One region of the Pseudomonas sp. GW821-FHT11G12 genome, then DNA from elsewhere that is predicted to be linked to it. Evidence: riboswitches for the same ligand, from Rfam matches in the RefSeq annotation. Region 1 holds a riboswitch; each other region holds the start of a gene.
What was found. A riboswitch is a leader RNA that binds a small molecule or an ion and turns the genes downstream of it on or off. The one in region 1 is predicted to bind cobalamin.

Region 1 (7,057 bases):
GGCACATCGGATCGTGTTGCGGCGAACCCCAACGTTCCAGCACAGCCGCGCGATTGGCTTCGGGCAGTGCATTGAACATCGTCAGGTAATCGTTCATCGCCAGGCTTTGCTGGCACGGGCGCTGATCCAGAGTATCGAGGTCGTTGCTGACGCCACCGAGCAATTGCCGGATCAGTTCGGTTCCGCTGTCCGGCAATTCGGCCGGCAGCGGATAACCTTCTGCTTGCAATGCCCGCAGGATATTCAGCGCAGCGGCCGGCGTGTCGAGGCCGACGCCGTTGCCGATGCGCCCGTCACGGGTCGGGTAGTTGGCGAGGATTAGCGCGATACGTTTTTCAGCGTTCGGCACCCGCGCCAGATCGACCCAGCGCCGCGCCAGTTCGGCCACAAAATCCATGCGCTCGGGTTGGGCCCGATAACACACGACATCGGACTGACTGCGCTCGCTGCGCCACGCCAGATCCTTGAAGCTGATCGGTCGGCTGATAATCCTACCGTCCAGCTCCGGCAATGCGATGTGCATCGCCAGATCCCGAGGGCCGAGGCCCTGCTCGCTCTCGCGCCAACCGGGCTCGTTGTCCTGGGCGCAGATCGCCTGGATCACCGGAATGTTGCGACGGAACGGCCGCAGATGTGGCGCTTCCGGGCTGGACTGGGCGAAACCGGTGGTGTTCAAAATCACCCCAGCCTCGACCTCATCCAGCCAGTCCTCGACCACCGACAGGCAACCGGGCTCTTTCAAACTGGCAACGGCGATCGGCAGCGGATTGAGTCCGGCAGCCTGCAACCGTTGGCAGAACACGTCGATAAACGCCGTGTTGGCCGCTTGCAAATGCGAGCGATAAAACAACACCGCCGCGACCGGTTGACCGGGCAGCCAATCGGTTTGCCAGTCGCTCAGTGCGGCGGTGTTTTTGTTTGGGTGGTAAATCGCCGTGCGCGGCAGCGTTTGCGGCTTGCCCCACACGTAATCCCGCGCCAGCCAGCGATTGGCCAGACAGCGGAAGAAGTCCAGCGCATTGCCCATGCCGCCCTGACGCAGGAACTGCCAGAGCCGGTCACGATCCTCGGCGCCCACGGTGCTCAAGTCGCTGAGCTCCGGGTCGGGACGGTCATCGCCCGGCACCAGAATCACCTGCACGCCACGCTCGGACAACTCGACCAGCCGCTCGACGCCATAACGCCAATAAGCGATGCCGCCATGCAGCGAAATCAGAATGACCTTGGCGTGGCGCAGCACTTCGTCAACGTAGAGGTCGACCGACGCATGGTTCTGCACCTGCATCGGGTTGGCCAGCCGCACGCTCGGGTAATCTTCGGGCAGCTGCTGCGCGGCTTCGGCGAGCAGCGCAAGGCTGGAGTCGCCGCTGCACAGGATCACCAGCTCGGCGGGGGTTTGTCCTAGATCGGCAATGTTGTCATCCGACACGAAACCGCCGGGCTGGGTCCTGAGCAGGTGCATGGCTTAAACGCTGAGCGCGGCGCGCAATTGCGCTTCGAGCTTGGCCGCGTCCAGTTCCTGGCCGATCAACACCAGACGCGTCACACGTGCCTCATCGGCGCCCCATTGACGGTCGAAATGCTTGTCGAAACGCGTGCCCACGCCCTGGATCAGCAAGCGCATCGGCTTGTTCGGGATCGCCGCGAAGCCTTTGACCCGCAGGATGCCGTGCTGAACCACCAGTTGCGTCAGCGCATCGAGCAACAGGCTTTCGTCGGCTTGCGGCAGTTCGATGGAGATCGAATCGAAAGCATCGTGATCGTGGTCGTCATGATCGTCATCGCCTTCACCGTGGTGGTGATCGTGATGGCTGTGGCGGCTGTCGATGTGCTCTTCGGACCCGGCACCCAGACCAATCAGCACGTCCAGCGGCAGACGACCGTTGCTGGCTTCGATGATTTTCACCGCTGGCGGCAGCTCTTCGGCGACTTCCAGGCGTACGCGAGCGAGGTCTTCAGGGCTGGTCTGGTCGGCCTTGTTGAGGATTACCAGGTCGGCGCTGGCCAGTTGGTCGGCGAACAGTTCGTGCAGTGGTGATTCGTGGTCCAGGTTCGGGTCGAGTTTGCGCTGGGCATCGACCTGATCCGGGAACGCGGCGAAGGTGCCGGCGGCCACGGCCGGGCTGTCGACCACGGTGATCACCGCGTCAACGGTGCAGGCGCTGCGGATTTCCGGCCACTGGAAGGCTTGCACCAGCGGTTTTGGCAGAGCCAGGCCCGAAGTTTCGATGAGGATGTGGTCGAGGTCACCGCGACGGGCCACCAGTTCGCGCATCACCGGGAAGAACTCTTCCTGAACCGTGCAGCACAGGCAGCCGTTGGCCAGTTCGTAGACGCGGCCGGTGGCTTCTTCTTCGGTGCAGCCGATGGTGCACTGCTTGAGGATTTCACCGTCGATGCCCAGCTCGCCAAACTCGTTGACGATCACCGCGATACGGCGGCCCTGAGCGTTGTCGAGCATGTGCCGCAGCAAGGTGGTTTTGCCCGAGCCGAGGAAGCCGGTGACGATGGTGACGGGGAGTTTGGCCAGTGTTTTCATCGGATGCCCTTTGGCAAGGTGGCGGGCATACGGGACGAGACCGGCAACACGGGTGCGTGCCTGGAGAGTTCGCCACCGGATCACCCCGCCCGGTTGAAAGTGAGAATCTGTGACGAGGCAGGTCTCCTGGCTGACGGTGTTCAGGCTTTGGGCCCGGTATTCGCTGCGCCTTCCCGCTGGCGCTTTGCAAAGCGTTGGCAGTGGCGTGGCAGCGAACAGCACCGTTCACAGTTGCGGGGGCAGCCGCGGCTTGGACCGCGTTCCCTTCTTAGCTTCGGCGTGGGCCGAAGAACCTCGAAAGCGCAAGGCTACGCAGGGTGTGGGGATGGGTCAATGGTTCGTGGAGTTTGGGAACGAGAGCATATCCGTTGCTTCGGGTGCTGCCGCTGGCGGTTTCGCTCTTACAGCGACTCACTTTTCCAAACGCCGAAAAGTAAGCAAAAGGCTTTTGCCCCGGCGTACGGCACTTCGCTGAGGCTCAGTGTTCCCTCGCTACGGTGTCCATCAGGGGGCATCGCCTACGGTTTGCTTCGCTGCACCTCCTCTCGATGTATGCGGCTTCGCCGCACGGCGCTGCGCGCCTACCCCCTGATGAACACCTCCGCTCGGCCTGCCGAAGGGGCAAAAAATCAAAAGCCAAAGCCAGAGCAAAGCCCGATCAAGAGCCCCCTCACCACTCACCACTCACCACGATGAGCGTTAGCTCGAGTAAAGCTTTTGATCTCAAGGCCCGTCGGCAGGCTGAGTGGAGGGATTGATCCGGGGGTGGGAGCGCAGCGACCGTGCGGCGCAGCCGCATGCATCGAGAGGAGGTGCAGCGAAGCAAACCGTAGGCGATGCCCCCGGATCAATCCCGGAGCGAAGGAACCCGAGCCACAGCGAGGGCCGAACGTCAGGGCATAGACCTTTTGGTTACTTTTGGGGCGTTTGCCAAAAGTGACCCGCCGTAAGGGCGGAACCCTAAGTGGCCATAACCGCAGCAACGGATATGCCCACAAAAACGGATATGCCCACAAAATTGACTAAATTCCCCAACCCATGGTCTCCTACACAACTTGTTACGGGTGCCCTGCAAAGGGTGAAACGGGAAACCGGTGAATCATGTGCTTTACTCTAAAGCCATGTCAGTCCGGTGCTGCCCCCGCAACGGTAAGCGAGCGAAGCGTCAGATCCACTGTGCCCAAGGGCATGGGAAGGTGACGCTTGCAGGTCGGCAGACAGCCACCCCTCGTGAGCCCGGAGACCGGCCCGCAACACACAGTACGCATCTTGCGTCACTGAACATAACAAACCCGCGGTGGGCGGGCGCTGTTCGAACCTCTGCGTGCCCGACTCGCAGGGGTTTTCATGCGCACCGTTCACCCGCTGACACTCCAGAGGGAAGCGCCATGTCGATCATCAGCAGCACCGGCAGCAACACGGACAAAATCTCCAGCACCACCACCCTGAGCCAACGCCTGACCGCTGCGATCTTCGCGTCGATCCTGGGTGCCAGCCTGGTCTATTTCGCCGGTTTCTCGCACATCGAAGCGGTTCACAACGCCGCTCACGATACCCGCCACAGCGCCGCGTTCCCGTGCCACTGAGACCTGACGACATGATCAAGCGTATTGCGCAGACCGCAGGTTTCACCGGCCTTCTGGCCGCCCTGCTCCTGACGTTGCTGCAAAGCTTCTGGGTGTCGCCGCTGATTCTTCAGGCAGAGACCTTCGAGAAAGCCGAGCCGGTTGCCGCCGTTCACGAACACGCTGCCGGCACCGCCGCCCACACCCACGATGCCGAAGCCTGGGAGCCGGAAGACGGCTGGCAGCGCGTGCTTTCCACTACCGGCGGCAATCTGGTCGTGGCTGTGGGTTTTGCCCTGATGCTGGCCGGTCTGTACACCCTGCGTGCGCCGACCAAAACCTCGCAAGGCTTACTCTGGGGTTTGGCCGGTTATGCGACTTTCGTGCTCGCTCCAACCCTTGGCCTGCCACCTGAGCTGCCAGGCACCGCTGCCGCAGACCTGGCGTCGCGCCAGATGTGGTGGATCGGCACCGCCGCGTCGACCGCTGTCGGCCTGGCATTGATCGCGTTCGGTGGCAACTGGTTGCTGAAGATCCTCGGCGTGGCGATTCTCGCTGTGCCACACGTGATCGGCGCCCCGCAACCGGAAGTGCACTCGATGCTCGCGCCGGAAGCACTGGAAGCTCAGTTCAAAATCGCTTCGCAGCTGACCAATGTGGCGTTCTGGCTGGCCCTGGGCCTGATCAGCGCCTGGTTGTTCCGCCGCAAAAGCGATGGTCAATACCACGCATGACCGATGACAGCGCAGCGCCGACTCTGGTGGTCGGCCTGGGCTGCCAGCGCGGCTGCCCGGCCAGTACGCTGCGCGCCTTGCTCGACCAGGCCCTGCAGGCGCATCGCATCGAACTCGAGGCGGTCAAGGCCCTGGCCAGCATCGACCTGAAACGCGACGAACCCGGCCTGCAGGAACTGGCGGCACAACTGGCGCTGCCGTTGCTGTACTTCAGCAGCGAAGAACTGGCCAGTTATCAGCAACGCCTGAGTCACCATTCGCAGATCGCTTTCGAACGCACCGGTTGCTACGGCGTGGCGGAAAGCGCCGCACTGGCGCTTGCCGAACAACTGATCCAGGCCCCGGCAAAACTGCTGATTTCCAGACAAAAATACGCCCAGGCAACCCTGGCATTGGCCGGCGCGGCGTAAATTCCCGATAATCCCCGCTTTCGATCATGAGCATTCTTCATCTGAACTGCTCTTGAAGCCTCGACCTGCCCTACTTTCACAGGATCCAACGATGACCGTTTACTTCATCGGCGCCGGCCCCGGCGACCCGGAATTGATCACTGTCAAAGGTCAGCGACTGATTCGCAGCTGCCCGGTGATCATCTATGCAGGTTCGCTGGTGCCGGCGGCGGTGCTGGACGGTCATTCGGCTGAAACCGTGGTCAACAGCGCCGAACTGCATCTGGAACAGATCATCGATCTGATCAAGACCGCCCACGCCAAGGGCCAGGACGTGGCGCGGGTGCATTCGGGCGATCCGAGCCTGTATGGCGCCATCGGCGAGCAGATCCGTTATCTGCGCGAGCTGGACATCCCGTTCGAGATTGTCCCCGGCGTAACCGCCACTGCTGCCTGTGCGGCGTTGTTGGGCGCCGAACTCACTCTGCCGGACATCTCGCAAAGCGTGATCCTGACCCGTTACGCGGACAAGACCGCAATGCCCGCCGGGGAAGAACTGGGTAACCTCGCGCAGCACGGGGCGACCATGGCGATTCATTTGGGGGTCAATCATCTGGAGAAAATCCTCGCCGAACTGCTGCCGCACTATGGTGCGGACTGCCCGATCGCAGTGATCCACCGGGCGACGTGGCCGGATCAGGACTGGGTGGTCGGGACGCTGGAGGATATTGCCGCGAAGGTGGCCGCCAAGGGGTTTCGGCGTACGGCACTGATTCTGGTCGGGCGGGTGTTGGGCAGCGATCATTTCAGTGAATCGTCGCTGTATCGCGCGGGGCATGCGCATTTGTATCGACCATAAAAAAAACGGCGCTCACGGGGCGCCGTCTTTTATGCCGCAGCGAACGCCTTAGTAGTAGGCGTTTTCTTTCTGCGTGTGGTCGGTCACGTCGCGAACGCCCTTGAGCTCCGGAATGCGCTCGAGCAAGGTGCGCTCGATGCCTTCCTTCAGGGTGACGTCCGCCTGGCCGCAGCCCTGGCAACCGCCGCCGAACTGCAGCACGGCAATGCCGTCTTCAACCACATCGATCAGGCTGACCTGACCGCCGTGGCTGGCCAGCCCCGGGTTGATTTCGGTTTGCAGGTAATAGTTGATGCGCTCGTTGACCGGGCTGTCGGCGTTGACCATCGGTACTTTGGCGTTCGGTGCCTTGATGGTCAGCTGGCCGCCCATGCGGTCGGTGGCGTAGTCGACGACAGCATCGTCGAGGAACGCTTCGCTGAACGAGTCGATGTAGGCGGTGAAGCTTTTCAGCCCCAGCGCTGTGTCTTCAGGTTTCTCTTCGCCCGGCTTGCAATAGGCAATGCAGGTTTCGGCGTACTGGGTGCCAGGCTGGGTGATGAAGACGCGGATGCCGATACCCGGGGTGTTCTGCTTGGAAAGCAGATCGGCCAGGTAATCATGGGCGGCGTCGGTAATGGTAATAGCGGTCATGGAAACTCCTCGCAGGCTTGAGGCGGAGTTTACGCCAATCGGCGCGCGGCACAAAGTCCTAGTATTTACGTAGGAATAGTTCGCAAATCGGCCAAGCGCCAGGTTCGCCGTCAATCCGCGCTTTAAGCCACGGATAGCTGCGTTTTTCTACCCATTCGCAGCTCAGCCATGAAGCGTCTCCGATGAGCAGCGCACAGACAAATAACATCAAATACGGGTTGACCCCATAGCGTCGGGCCAGATAAGCGCCTGCCCGACAGTACCAGCACGTACATCAGATACACCGACTCGAAGAAAATCTGCAACATCGATGGCGCTCCCGATCCCGTGCTACACAG
Region 2 (7,057 bases), on a different contig from region 1:
CCACGCGGTGACGCCATGGCTGCGCCAGCCGCGACCGCCGCTATTGAATCGTTGCTCGATGCGTCCAGCGAAATTGCCGAACGCCACCAGCGGATGCCAGCGTTTCGGTTCACCCAGCAGCGCATCCAGCGCGACCGCGGCGACACTCAACAACGCCACACTCATTGACTCACTCCCCAGAAGTTTTCATACAGCAGCTCATTGAGCGGACGCGCCTGCGCCCACCCTTCGAGTACCAGCATCGGCGCCGGATAGAATTCCTTGACCGGGCCCAGACAAAGAACCGCCAGCGGCTTGGCCCCGGCCGGCAGTTTCAGCAGATCGGCCAGCGCCTGCGGTTCGAACAGCGACACCCAGCCCATGCCCAAGCCTTCGGCACGCGCCGCCAGCCACAGGTTCTGGATCGCGCAGGACAATGAGGCCATGTCCATTTCCGGCAGCGTGCGACGGCCGAAAATGTGTCGCTCGCGATCGTCCATCAAGGCTGCGACCAACACTTCCGCACAGTCATTGATGCCTTCGACCTTGAGCTTCATGAACTCGTCGCTGCGCTCGCCGAGGGCTTCGGCGGTGCGTACTCGTTCTTCCTCTACAAGATCCTGGATCTGGCCACGCAAAGCGCGGTCGCTGATACGGATGAAGCGCCACGGCTGCATCAGGCCAACGCTCGGCGCCTGATGTGCGGCTTCAAGCAATCGGCGCAGCAATTCAGGCTCGACCGTGCCGCCGCTGAAGTGGCGCATGTCGCGGCGTTCGGCGATGGCGCGGTAGACCGCTTCGCGCTCGGTTTCAGTGAATGCGTTGTCGGTCATGGCACCAACAGTGCGGCAATCGCCGACGGATTCGACGGGAAGTAAAAGTGCACGTACGAGGCGGTCATCCGCCCTTCCCGGTACACCGCTTCGGCACCGCGCCCGCCATTGGGGCTGTGGCCACGGGCAATGGGTGTCAGTTCGGTGGTGGTCAGGGAATGGTGATAGGTGTGGCCGCGCAACAGGCCTTCCGGCATGTCGACCTCTTGCAAGGCCAGCGCGGCCAGACGTTTCTGCATCACGGCATCGCCACTCAGCAGGCCGACCAAATCAGCGCGGGTGCCTTCGACATCGGTCAACGAATCCAGCAGATAGAGCATGCCGCCACATTCGGCGAGCAGCGGTTTGCCGGCGGCGTGATGCGCACGGATCGCTTTGAGCATGTCGGTGTTCTGCGACAAGGCCACGTGATGCAATTCCGGATAACCGCCAGGCAGGTACAAGCTGTCGGCCTCGGGCAATTGCGTATCGCGGATCGGCGAGAAGAAACTCAACTCCGCGCCCATCGCCCGCAACAGATCGAGACTGGCGCCATAGGTGAAGGCAAACGCCTCGTCACGGGCGACGGCAATCCGCACGCCGTCGAGCAGTCTTTCGGTCTTCACGATTTCCGGTGCGGCGAATTCGACGGCCGGTGGCAGCGCTACCTCGCAGGTGCTGGCCAGCGCTTCGGCGGCGGCGTCGAGGCGCACATCGAGGTCATTGAGTTCGCTGGCCTGCACCAGACCGAGATGGCGACTTGGCAGTTCGATCCCGGTTTCCCGGGACAACGCGCCGTACCAGCGCAGACCTTCAGTGAGGCTGCCTTCGAGCAATTGCGCATGGCGCACGGTGCCGACGCGGTTGGCCAGCACGCCGGCGAACGGCAGGTCCGGCTGATAGCGCGCCAGACCCAGCGCCAGCGCGCCGAACGTCTGGGCCATGGCCGTGCCGTCGATCACGCCGAGTACCGGCACGCCGAAATGCCGCGCCAGGTCGGCGCTCGACGGTGTGCCGTCGAACAAGCCCATCACGCCTTCGATCAGGATCAGATCGGCTTCAGCGGCGGCCTCCCACAACAGACGTCGACTTTCCTGCTCGCCGACCATCCACATGTCCAGTTGATAGACCGGCGCACCGCTGGCGCGCTCGAGGATCATCGGGTCGAGAAAGTCCGGGCCGCATTTGAATACGCGAACCTTGCGCCCCTGATTGCGGTGCAGACGGGCCAGCGCGGCGGTGACGGTGGTCTTGCCCTGGCCGGAGGCCGGCGCGGCGATCAATACCGCCGGGCAGTGACGTGGTTGATTCAAAGTTCGACGCCTTTCTGCGCTTTGATACCGGCCTGGAAGGCGTGTTTGATCATGCCCATTTCGGTGACGGTGTCGCCCATCTCGATCATTTCCGGCTTGGCAGCGCGGCCGGTGACGATCACATGCTGCATCGGCGGACGGGCCTGCAGATCGCTGAGCACCTGATCCAGATCGAGGTAACCGTGCTTGAGAGCGATGTTCAGCTCATCGAGCACCACCAGACCGATCGACGGATCACGCAGCAGTTCGCGGGACACTTCCCATGCAGCTTCGGCAGCGGCGATGTCGCGCTGGCGATCCTGGGTTTCCCAGGTGAAACCTTCGCCCATCACATGAAAACGTACCTGCTCGGGGAAGCGGCGGAAGAACAGCTCTTCCCCGGTGCTGTTACGGCCCTTGATGAACTGCACCACGCCGCACTGCATGCCGTGACCCATGGCGCGGGCGAGCATGCCGAACGCCGAGCTGCTTTTGCCTTTGCCATTGCCGGTCAGCACCAGCACCAGGCCGCATTCGTCTGGCGAATTGGCGATGCGCTCGTCGATCACGGCTTTTTTGCGCTGCATGCGCGCCAGGTGGCGCTCGTCGCGTTCGGGGGAATCAGTCATGGGGGAGCTCTCCGTTGAGGCTGGATAACGGCGGGCAGGCACAAGAATAGACGGCAACAAGCCTGGCATCGCCCACCGTGATGCCGCTGGATGGATCAGGCCGGTCTCCGGGCTCATGAGCGGCCTTGGCCTGGCTGCGCGCCTTCCCGCTTTGCAGCAGTGGCATCGGACGCAGCTTTTACTCATTTACCGTTGCGGGGGCAGCGCCGGGATCGTGATGGTTCTTCGCTTGAAGACAATCCTCACCGGCTTCCCTGTTTCACTCTGTCGACAGCGGTCACAGAGCACCTGAAACAAGCCGCGAAGGTTAGAGGGTTGGGGGTGGAGCGTCAAATGAAGAGGCCCCCTGAAAGCGAATAACTGCCGTCGATCAATTATCTGACGCCAATCTTGTGCCACACTGCCAGCAGTGATATCAAAGAGCCATGCTTTTTGAATGCAGAGAGCACATCACAATAACAAGGGAGAGCACCATGCAAGGCATGATCATCAGCAATCCGCGGCTGGAATTCCTGCGCCCGGTGCTGGAACGCTGGTTTGACTGTATCGACCGCTACAACGCCGTGCGCGGCGACAACGACACGCCGTACTGGCATGACGAAAAAGCCAACCTCGGCCTGTTGTCCGCCGCCGCGTGGATGGCCGAACTCGTCACCCTGCGCGACACCGCCACCCGCAAGCAGAACGAGGAAGGCGAGCGCAATGCCCGCGCCGACCTGTTCCTGGCCGGCGCCGAAGATCGCGCCTACATCCAGGCGACGCAACGCTGGCCGCGCGTCAACAGCCTGAATCTGACCCAGGCCCTGGCCGATATCACCAGCGACGCCAAGCGCATCAGCTACGCCAGCGATCTCAAGCTCGGCTGCCTGTTCGTCGCCCCACAGAAAGCCCAGCACAGCGCCAGCCCCGAGGAACTGCAGGACATGGTCGACGACCTGCAAAAGGAACACACCTGCGCCGTCGCCTGGTATTTCCCCTACGCCTATCGCAAATTGCGCAGCGAGGCCGGCAACTACCACCCCGGCATTGCCGTACTGTTCAAGGAGGCACGCGGCTGAGCGGTTGAACCATCGGGCTTGTGTACTTATCTATGATTAGGAATGCATTCATAGGGAAGATCAGTAATGCGCAAGCCCCACCTCGTTTTCGTCATCGCACTCGCCGGAGGGCTCACCGCCTGTGGTGAATCCTCCAGCCTGCAAGTCTCGGACGGCACCGGCCCGTCTCCCAAACTGCCCGAACCGAACAAGACCCTGATCCCGACGGTGAACATCGCCCCGGCGATCGGCTGGCCGGCGGGTGCGAAACCGACGCCAGCGGCAGGCACTCAGGTGGCGGCGTTTGCCGAGAATCTCGATCACCCGCGCTGGCTCTACGTGCTGCCGAACGGCGATGTGCTGGTGGCGGAAACCAATGCCCCGCCGAAACCGGACGATGGCAACGGGATACGTGGCTGGGTGACGAAGAAAATCATGGGCCGCGCCGGCGCCGGGGTTCCCAGCCCGAATCGCATCACCCTGTTGCGCGACGCTGATCACGATGGCGTGGCCGAAACCCGCACGGTATTTCTACAAAATCTGAATTCTCCGTTCGGTATGACCCTGGTCGGCAACGATCTGTACGTCGCCGACACCGACCGCTTGCTGCGCTTTCACTACGAACCCGGCGCAACCGAGATCAAGAACCAGCCGATCAAGGTCGTGGATCTGCCGGGCGGCCCGCTCAACCATCACTGGACCAAGAACGTCATCGCCAGCAAGGACGGCAGCAAGCTGTACGTCACAGTCGGCTCGAACAGTAACGTCGGCGAAAACGGCCTGGATCAGGAAGAAGGCCGCGCGGCAATCTGGGAAGTGGACCGTGCGACCGGCAATCACCGGATCTTCGCCTCGGGCATCCGCAATCCCAACGGTCTGGCCTGGGAACCCAAAAGCGGCGCGCTGTGGACAGCAGTGAACGAACGGGACGAGATCGGCAGCGACCTGGTGCCGGACTACATCACCTCGGTCAAGGACGGCGGGTTTTATGGCTGGCCATTCAGCTATTACGGCCAGCATGTCGATGTCCGCGTCGAACCACAACAGCCAGAGATGGTGGCCAAGGCTATCGCTCCCGACTACGCCGTCGGGCCGCATACCGCCTCACTGGGGCTGGCGTTCGCCGAGGGCAACGCGTTGCCAGCACAATTCAAGGAGGGCGCGTTCATCGGCCAGCATGGCTCGTGGAATCGCAAGCCGCACAGTGGCTACAAGGTAATCTTCGTCCCGTTTGCCGCAGGCAAACCGAACGGAACGCCAGTGGACGTGCTGACCGGCTTCCTCGACAAGGACGAGAACGCTTTGGGGCGCCCGGTCGGCGTGGTGATCGACCAACAAGGTGGATTGCTGGTGGCGGATGATGTGGGGAACAAGGTGTGGCGAGTTTCGGCGGCAAAGTGAGCCAGAAACCTCATGCCCACGATAGCGAGATCCGCACTTCGCTATCGCGGGCATGCCCAACCAAAGACGCCGCGCAATTGATCAGTGGCGAAGAACCGAATGCTTCAGTTTGCGCATCGCTACTTCAAAAAATACACCCACAAGCACCGACATCAATGCAGCCATTTCCTGATCGGGAATCCGCTCGATAAAACTGATAAAACGCGATCCCACTGACCACGCAAATAGAATTCCACCCCAAAGATAAAATACATTGCCCACGGTGCCACCGATGACGTCAAAAACACGCGCTGCCCGCACGGCTTCGGCCCTAGGCATTTCATGGATGTTGAAGTAGATATACGCCAACGTTGTTGCAACCACGCAGAGCACTAGCTTCCAGATAGATTTATGAGCTGAAACCAGTGAATTCAAAGGTGTAACCGCCCAACCGGGAACTTCGGTCGAGGCATCTGCCCAACCCATTTTAAGCAAGCAAAAAACAACTAGAATCAACGCTGGCACTATGGCAAATGTCAGCACTCTGAGCTTCCACTTCCTAAAAATGAACTTCATGATCTTCCTAGAGCAATCAATAGAACTCGTGCGACGCACGAGAGCGAAACTACAAAGCTTTTACTGAACGAAACAGATATGAGCGCTCTCGGCGCAGTCACGACAACAGTCGGCCATGACGGTAATTCGCCACGGAGTTGTGGTTTACAAATCGTCGCATTCTTTACCCCATCGAACGATGGACATAACAGAATGGAAAGAGAGTAGTTTGCTGACTACGGGTTATGCGCCAGATGCTCCGGCTGCAGAACACGCTTGGCACTCAGGTAGGCCTTCTGCCAATACGCTTTCGACAGGCTGTCCAGCTTCACCGTGCCGCCGGTGGCCGGTGCGTGAACGAAGCGCCCTTCCCCGACGTAAATCCCCGCATGGCTGACCTGAGAGCCGCCATTGGTGGCGAAGAAGATCAGGTCGCCGGTCTGCAACCCTTCCTTGCCGACATTCGGCGCCTGCATGACGATCAACTCGCGCGTCGAGCGCGGCAGGCTGATGCCGGCGGCATCGCGGTAGACAAAACCGATCAGGCCGCTGCAATCGAAGCCCGAGTCCGGCGTGTTGCCACCCCAGCGATAAGGCGTGCCCACCAGCCCGAGCGCGCGGAACAGCACGTCTTCGGCAACGGGAGAAAAGGCCTGGGAGGATCCGAACACAATCGGCGCGCGAACCACGGGGGCTGGCGGCGGAGTGCGACTGGCGCAAGCGCTGAGCAGCGCTGCGAAGAACATCAGGGCGAGGCGGGCCGGCATCGTCATAAGCAGAACATCCTGATCTGGCTGCGGCTTTTACTGCCGATTCGACAGAAAACAAAACCGCCTGCGTTGGGACGCAGGCGGTTTGCCATCAATATAGATCAGGATTCTAGCGGCTACGCGGCAAACTTCAAGTAAGACTTTAACTTCACCTTGTAAAGTTTAAGTCTATTGCCCCTGAAGGACCCCTTGTCGCCACGAGAGTGGCGACAAAGGCGTAATTACTTGCGAGCGGTAACCACGGTTGGAGCGTTCGCCAAAGCGCGTTTGGCTTCGATGAAGGTCTTGCTCCAGTAGCTGTCACCCAGGCTGTCGATGCGGACACCGCCACTGCGACGACTGCTGGAGTGAATGAACTGGTTGTCGCCCAGGTAGATCCCGGCGTGACTTACACGACCGCGACGACCATTGGTGGCGAAGAACAGCAGGTCGCCCGGCTCAAGGTTGCTGCGCGATACCAGCGGAGCATCCACGTTGATCATTTCGCGGGTGGAGCGCGGCAGGTTCATGCCGGCCTCTTCGCGGAACAGATAGCCGATGAAACCGCTGCAATCGAACCCGGCTTCAGAGGTACCGCCGAAACGGTAACGGGTACCGATCAGG
Region 3 (7,057 bases), 760 kb from region 1:
ACGCCTTGGCCTTTTCCAGATCGGCATCCATTGCATCGCTCAGTTCCCGAGCGCGCTGCTGCTTGTGCAGCAAGGCACCGAGGGTCGAGAGGTCGTTGCGGATGTGTTCGAAGTAATCCAGCGAATGTCCGTTGCAGGCCGATTCCAGCAAGTACGAAGCCACGCCGTTGCGCCCCAGTCCGCTGCGTGACGTCACGCCGTTGCCAAACGCCGTGGCGAAGCCGCCGACCACGAGATCCGGTTTCTGCGCGTACAGTACTTCGCTCGATGGATAGCGGGGCGAGATCACTGGCACGCCGAAGTACTCGGATTGCGGCGTACCGGTGTCATCCAGATAGGCAACGCCTGCCAGCGTCGGGCCCGCGCCCAACGCCAACACGAGATCGGCCGCATGCTGATTGAGGGCCACAATCCGCGACGGTGGTGATGCCGGCAGGTGCCAGGTCTCGCCACAATTGCGGTAATCATCTGCCAGAATCGGAGAAGCGCAGAGCAGGGCGCCCGCCAGAAAGCACAGCGTTCTCACGAGCGCTCCTTGATCAACAGATCCTCGAGCACTTCGCCGCCCACCAGGTGCACTTCGACCAGCCGTTGCGCATCCGCGTGGCTGCGCACGCCATACCAGCAGGTCTCCGGATACACCGTCATGACCGGCCCCAGGTTGCACGGGAATTGACAGTGCGTGCGGGTCAGCAAAACGCCGCCGGGGGTCTCGATGCGGTCATGCGCCAGCAAGTGCCGACGCAGGGTTTTCCATATCTGCAAGGCGCCGCGCTGGGTGCAGCGCGGGCCGGTGCAGAGGAATACGTGGCGGGCATGGGCGGGAACATGCGACCAGTCCGGGTGCGTGTCGACGCCGTCGATGGTTTTGATTTCAGCCATCAGAAACGGTACGTGTAGCGCACTTCGGAGGTGAACGGCCGTCCGAGGTTGTCGACGTTGTTCGAGTGGCTGGTGACGTAATCGCGGTCGAACAGGTTTTCCACCAGCAGGCTCAACCGGTGCTGGTGCGCGCCGTCCAGGTAGCGATAAGCGTCGGCGTCCACCACGGAGTAATGGCCGTACTCGACCTGTTTCGAGCTGATCACATCGCGGATATAGCGGATCGCACCGCCGGCGCCCCACATCCGGTCAACCGACTCGTAACCGATGCGCGAGCGGGCGAAGAAGCTCGGCACATCGTTCAGCGTCACCCCGGCGCGCGATTCGGTGAGGTTGCGAGTCATGTCCGCTTGCAGGCTCCATTGCTCGTTGAGCGCCAGTTTCGCGTCCGCCTCGAAACCGCGCATCTGGATCCGCCCCTGGCCGTTGACCCACTGGATGTCGTCGAGGGTGATCAGGTCGTCGATCTTGCGTTTGAACAGGGTAACGCTGGCACTGAACTCGCGGTCGAGCAGCAGGCCTTTGTAGTCGAGACCGAGTTCGGCGTTGCGACTTTTCTCCGGTTTCAGGTTGCGGTTACCCAACTCGTCACCCGGTTCGTTGACGAACAGTTGCTCGGCGTTCGGCAGTTTGTAGGCCGTGCCGTACTGGCCGCGCAGTGCCCAGTGTTCATTGAGGTCATACAGCGAAGTGAGCATGCCGACCGTGGCGCTGTCGCCGCCGCTCATGGCTTCGTGACGAATGCCGATGCTCGGGTGCCAGTCGGGCAGGGCGTCGATCTGCGGGCGCAACTGGGTGTACAGCGCGTGGGCTTCTGCCTTGTCATTGTCGATGATCAGCACATCGTCCTGGCCTTTGAACCATTGGTTGTCCGTACCGAACACCAGCACATGGCCGCCGGGCAATTCAGCCTTGCCTTCGGTCTGCACACCCCAGTCGGTGAAGCCCCAGTAGTCGTTGTGATTGATGGTTCTGGTGCCGCCATTGGCGGTGTTGTTGATGCGCGTGTAGCGGGTGTCCCAGTCGTTGATGTGGCCTTTGACGAAGTAGCTCAGGCGCTCGTTGATGTTCTGTTCGAAGGTCGCCGTGGCGATCTGCTGGACGCGGTCGTTGGTGGTCTTGTGGTTGTCGACCGGGCGGGCGAAGTCGAGGTTGGCGTCGGCGTATTGGTAGAACAGCTCCATGCGCGCGTCGTCGCCAAAGGACTGAATCGCCTTGCCGCCGAAGGTGGTGACTTCGTAGGCGCGCTTCTTTTCGCTGTCGTTCTTGATGTCGCGATTGCGAAACGGCTGATAGCCGTCCGAGACGTTATGACTGACGTAGGCCAGCAAGCCCAGGTCGCCGAAACCGTTGGTGAAGATGTTCTCGACCCGCGCATCCTCGGTGGTGCCACCGAAGGTATCCACGCCCATGTTCACTTCGCCGGAGGCTTTGCGGCTCTGCGGGCTGCGAGTCACGATGTTGATCACGCCGGACACGGCCTGAGTGCCGAACAGCAGGCTCTGCCCACCCTTGAGCACTTCGATGCGTTCGATGGCGTTGGCCGGCAGGGTGTCCAGGTACAGGCCGCCGTACAGGCGATTGTTCAGACGCACGCCGTCGAGCAGGATCAGCGTGTCATCGTTGCGCCCGCCCAGCAGGGAATAGGTGCCGTAGTCGAACGGGCCGTTTTTCGGCGCGACGTACAGGCCGGGAATGAACATCTGCATGACGCGGCTGACATCGGCGCTGGGGCCGGCGCGCTCGATCTGCTCGCGGGTGACGATCTCGACCTTGCTGCCGAATTGCGCCATGTCGGCCACGGTCGTGGACTCCACGGACGGCGCGGAAACGATTTGCTGAGTGAGTTCGAGCGGCGCGTCGTCCGCCAGCAACAGGGGGCTGAACAGACAGCCAAGCAACAGGGATGGAGCCGGAGTGTTGAAAGGTCGAATCATTGTCTTCTCGAAAGGATCTTCGCAGAAGAGCATGCAGGAGAAGGCATCGCGCACACGCCGACACCGGCCCATGCCCGCCCACCGCAGGATTTTGCCAAACAGAATTTCAGGCCGGTCTCCGGGCTTGCGCGTATGGATGCTTTCACCTTCCCATGGCCGTCTGGCCACAGTGGTGTGTCGAAAGCATCACGCGCCTACCGTTGCGGGGGCAGCACCGGACTTGTTCGAAAAGAACGTACCGGTTTCCCGTTTCACCCCATGCACGGCGGCATGGGACACCTGAAACAGGGCGGCATCTGAACATTCGGATGACCGCTCGTCAACTTCGTTGAAGGATGTAAAGCTCCTGCGACGCAGGCGCGAGATTGCGGCGAACCCTGATAATTGAATCACTGAAGTTCTGGTTCTAGTGAACGTTCGAGAGCATAAACACCGAGATAATCCCCGCGCCGAGTACAAACATCATTATGAAGATAATGTTCAGTTTGAGCCGGTTTGAACTTTCGAGTTTATTGAGCCTGACGACCAGGTCGTCCACTTGGGCCGAAGTTGCCAGTCCCTTTACCGCATTGGCCAGCGCTTGCGGGGAGATGGAGTTGTCCGGTTTATTTTCCATAGGGTGGGTTTTTAATCGAATTTCACCCTTCACCTTGGCCAATCTGAGGGCAACCGCGACCACCAGAAGAGGTGTTGCCATTAATTGAAGGAGTTTCAGGTACCGTTCGTAGACGTAGGCAGCGTATTGCGTTTTGTGTAATGCCTGAGCCTGTTCCTCGTAATCGGCGTAGGCCCGTTTGAAGCGCTTCACTTGTTCAACGATCAGCGGATCGGAAAATCTTTCAGCCTCTGGAAAAACGCTGTCGTAATTCATGAAAACGTTTCTGTCTACTTTAGTGTCCACGCGGTTTACAGGACGAATTTTTTGAAACAGATCACAGGCGCTAGCGAGCTGCTGGGCTGATTCGCGCTCCAGTACGTCGTCTTTTTTCACTGAAATTGGCAAGCAGATTCTGGCATCGCTTAACTCGTCTGCTGCGATATTCAGGGACTGGGCAGAAAGCTGACCAAAGGTTTCTTCCACTCTCAGGTTTGAAAGCTTTGAGTCCAGGCCAACCTGGATAAATTGAAATATGAGGCCCATCGAGCCCGCGATGATCCAGGCGTAATCAACTCTTTTCCAACCAATGTCATTCAGCCGGCTTGGCAATAAACGGCTTTGCCAAACGAACAACCCGCAAAAACAAATAAACAGACCCAGAATTCCGAGAATGGCGTAAGCCGAATACTCGAACATTTCTTTGATCAAAGATAACTCCATGTCGTGCTCTTTTTTCAGTGAAATATCAATTGGTTTCGCGGGCGCTTCAGACAGCCGTCACGTGCGCCTTGCCTTGTTGTACAAACCGCTCGATCAACCACCGCGCCGCCGGCCCCGGTGGCACATCGGTACGGTAGATCGCATCGAAGGTGTATTGCCCGCTGGCGTACTCCGACAAATCCAGTTGTACCAGTCGGCCGCTGTCCAGATCCTCCTGAATCATCGGCTTCGGCATATTCCCCCAGCCGATGCCCTCGCGCAGCAACATGTGTTTGGCACCCAGGTCCGCCAGGCGCCAGGTGCGGTTGCTCAGCACGGCGAACTCCCTGTCTTTGGTCAGGCGTGAGCGATCGGACAGCACCAGTTGCGTATGCTCACGTCCGGCACCGGGAACGTTGGCTTCGCCCGAAGCCAGCGGATGATTTGGCGCTGCCACCGGAATCAGCTCGACGCTGCCGATGCCGATTCTTTCGATACCGTTGATGCCGTCGTTCATGGGCCCGCTGACGCCGACCACCGCGCCGCGATTGATCACCCGTTCAGTCACGGCGCCGAGTGCTTCCATGTGCAGGTGCAGGGCGACGGTGGGGAATTCTTCCCGAAAGGATTTCAGCGCATCCACCACGCGCTCGGCGGGCAACATCACGTCGAGCACCACGTGCACTTCGGCTTCCAGCCCCTGAAGCAGGCCTTTGACCTTGGCTCGCAAACCGTGCACGCCGTTGGCGATGGTCCGGGCCTCGGCCAGCACGGTGCGGCCGGCGTCGGTCAGTTGCGGCTTGCGGGTGGTTTCACGATCGAACAAGGTGACGCCCAATTGCATCTCAAGGTTGGCGATCGAGTAGCTGATCACCGACGTCGCCCGGTGAAGCTTGCGCGCAGCGGCTGCAAAACTGCCGACTTCGACGACAGTCAGGAATACGCGCAGTTGATCGAGTGTCGGTGTGCCTGGATCGGAGATCATGCCTGTGTCCTTGAGTCGCCATGGGCGCGTTACCGTGGAATATGTAGCTTACCTATTTTATCGAACGTAATGATCTAAATTAGTCGGCTATTCAGATGAGCTGCCGAGGCGCAACATTTCTTCATCCGGACGGTTCAAGTCGAACCGGACCCCATTGAAGGAAATACTCCCATGGCTACTTCTGCAAACATCGCTCAAGCACAGGCTTCTGAACAGAACGCTTCCGACACCAAACAAGCTTCGGCTGCCTTGATTGGCCGCGTATTGCTCAGCGTGATTTTCATTCTCTCCGGTTTTTCCAAACTGGCCGCTCCGGCCATGATGATCGGTTACATCGGCTCGGTGGGCCTGCCGCTTCCACAAGTTGCACTGGCAGTGGCGATCATCGTTGAAGTCGGTGGTGGCCTGGCGCTGATCGCCGGATACCGCACCCGCACCGTCGCCGCTGTGCTGGCTGCGTTCAGCGTGTTCACCGCACTGGCCTTCCACAGTGCACTGGCTGACCAGAACCAGTTCATCCACTTCTTCAAGAACATCGCCATGGCCGGTGGCCTGTTGCAGGTCGTGGCCTTCGGTGCCGGCCGCTTCAGCCTCGACGCTCGTCGCGGTTGATACCCGAGCGCGGTGAAGGACAGGTTCCTTCACCGCGTTTCAGCATTTTTTGTTGGCCGTACCCCGCGACAGAACCGAGTAATCATCATGACCGTTCAGCAACAACTTTCTGGCTACACCCGTGAAACCCATACCCTCCGAGCAATCCGTTATCGCACCAGCGGCAGTGGGCATGGCGCGATCGTGCGACTGATGAGCCCTTCGGATCTGGGGCATCTGATCAAGCCGTTTGTGTTCCTCGATCTGTTTGAAGGCGAGGCCTCGTTCATTCACGGCATGCCGATGCATCCGCATTCGGGGATCGCTACCGTCACGGTGATTACCGAAGGCAACTTGCGTTTCGAGGACGCCGAGTCAGGCAAGGGCATGATCGATTACGGCGGTGTCGAGTGGATGCGGGCGGGCGGCGGTGTCTGGCACGGCAAGGAAATGTCGGTGGGTACTTCGGAGCGGGTTCAGGGCTTTCAACTGTGGGTGGCGCTGCCTCCAGAGCTGGAAAACGCCAGTGTCGACAGCCAATACCTTGAGTCCGGCGCGATGCCTGAAGTGGGGCCGGCGCGGGTGATTCTCGGCTTGCACCAAGGTGTCCAGAGCCCGGTTAGAGCGCCTGCGGGAATGAATTACTTGTTGGTCACGCTGGGTGCCGGGGAATCCTGGACGTACACCCCACCCGAAGGTCACGAGTCGTTATGGCTGAGTGTCAGCCGTGGATTGCTGGCGGCGCCGGATCTGGTCAGCGCGGGTGAAATGGCGGTCTTCGAACCTGGCAACGGCGCCGTGACGCTAAAGGCCATGCGCGAAGGCACGGTGTTCGTGATCGGCTCGGCGCAACCACATCCCTATGACCTGGCGCTGGGAAACTACTCCGTGCACACCAACCCGCAAGCCTTGCGAGAGGGTGAGGCGAAGATTGCGGAAATCGGTGGGCGGTTGCGTGAGTATCTCAAACAGTCGGACGGGTCGGCTGCCGTGCCGGTGTTCAAGTAAACCGGATCTGACCTGAGAATTCACTCAGGCCATGTATCCCTCGACACCATCCCACAACAGTTTCAGCGCTGTGACTACCAGCAAGCCATAACAGGCGCGGTACATCTGGCGCTGATCCAGTCTGGCGTGCAGCCGCCAGCCCAGCCAGACCCCGCTGGGTACGGCGAGCAGGCTGACGAACATCAGCGTCAGGACGTTGCCGCTGGGTTTGGCCAGCAGCAGCCAGGGTACGGCTTTAAGCAGATTGCCGACCGTGAAAAACAGGCTGGTCGTTCCGGCATACATCTGTTTGCTCAGGCCCAGCGGCAACAGATAGATTGCCAGCGGCGGCCCGCCGGAGTGCGCGACCATGGTCGT

Region 2: it holds a riboswitch for cobalamin, as region 1 does, so the genes downstream of both, cobO (cob(I)yrinic acid a,c-diamide adenosyltransferase) here and AC1RR7_RS04015 (CbtB domain-containing protein) in region 1, are expected to answer to the same signal.
Region 3: it holds a riboswitch for cobalamin, as region 1 does, so the genes downstream of both, AC1RR7_RS07315 (TonB-dependent receptor plug domain-containing protein) here and AC1RR7_RS04015 (CbtB domain-containing protein) in region 1, are expected to answer to the same signal.

The regions. Positions count from the first base shown of each region.
Region 1 covers NZ_JBXARH010000001.1:877,661-884,717, reverse strand. Annotated here, with positions in the region: gene cobN (cobaltochelatase subunit CobN) at 1-1,462, opposite strand, end outside; gene cobW (cobalamin biosynthesis protein CobW) at 1,466-2,539, opposite strand; cobalamin riboswitch at 2,639-2,851, opposite strand; cobalamin riboswitch at 3,585-3,805, shown strand; gene AC1RR7_RS04015 (CbtB domain-containing protein) at 3,928-4,125, shown strand; gene AC1RR7_RS04010 (CbtA family protein) at 4,137-4,838, shown strand; gene AC1RR7_RS04005 (cobalamin biosynthesis protein) at 4,835-5,248, shown strand; gene cobM (precorrin-4 C(11)-methyltransferase) at 5,340-6,086, shown strand; gene nfuA (Fe-S biogenesis protein NfuA) at 6,135-6,719, opposite strand; partial or broken gene AC1RR7_RS03990 (acyltransferase family protein) at 6,778-7,006, opposite strand.
Region 2 covers NZ_JBXARH010000012.1:187,156-194,212, reverse strand. Annotated here, with positions in the region: gene cbiB (adenosylcobinamide-phosphate synthase CbiB) at 1-165, opposite strand, end outside; gene bluB (5,6-dimethylbenzimidazole synthase) at 162-812, opposite strand; gene AC1RR7_RS28315 (cobyrinic acid a,c-diamide synthase CobB) at 809-2,104, opposite strand; gene cobO (cob(I)yrinic acid a,c-diamide adenosyltransferase) at 2,101-2,712, opposite strand; cobalamin riboswitch at 2,794-3,019, opposite strand; gene AC1RR7_RS28305 (hypothetical protein) at 3,186-3,770, shown strand; gene AC1RR7_RS28300 (PQQ-dependent sugar dehydrogenase) at 3,837-5,150, shown strand; gene AC1RR7_RS28295 (hypothetical protein) at 5,232-5,705, opposite strand; gene AC1RR7_RS28290 (C40 family peptidase) at 5,921-6,457, opposite strand; gene AC1RR7_RS28285 (C40 family peptidase) at 6,676-7,057, opposite strand, start outside.
Region 3 covers NZ_JBXARH010000001.1:1,633,505-1,640,561, reverse strand. Annotated here, with positions in the region: gene AC1RR7_RS07325 (ABC transporter substrate-binding protein) at 1-526, opposite strand, end outside; gene AC1RR7_RS07320 ((2Fe-2S) ferredoxin domain-containing protein) at 523-882, opposite strand; gene AC1RR7_RS07315 (TonB-dependent receptor plug domain-containing protein) at 882-2,819, opposite strand; cobalamin riboswitch at 2,912-3,117, opposite strand; gene AC1RR7_RS07310 (hypothetical protein) at 3,226-4,137, opposite strand; gene AC1RR7_RS07305 (LysR family transcriptional regulator) at 4,184-5,101, opposite strand; gene AC1RR7_RS07300 (DoxX family protein) at 5,273-5,713, shown strand; gene AC1RR7_RS07295 (pirin family protein) at 5,801-6,700, shown strand; gene AC1RR7_RS07290 (sulfite exporter TauE/SafE family protein) at 6,725-7,057, opposite strand, start outside.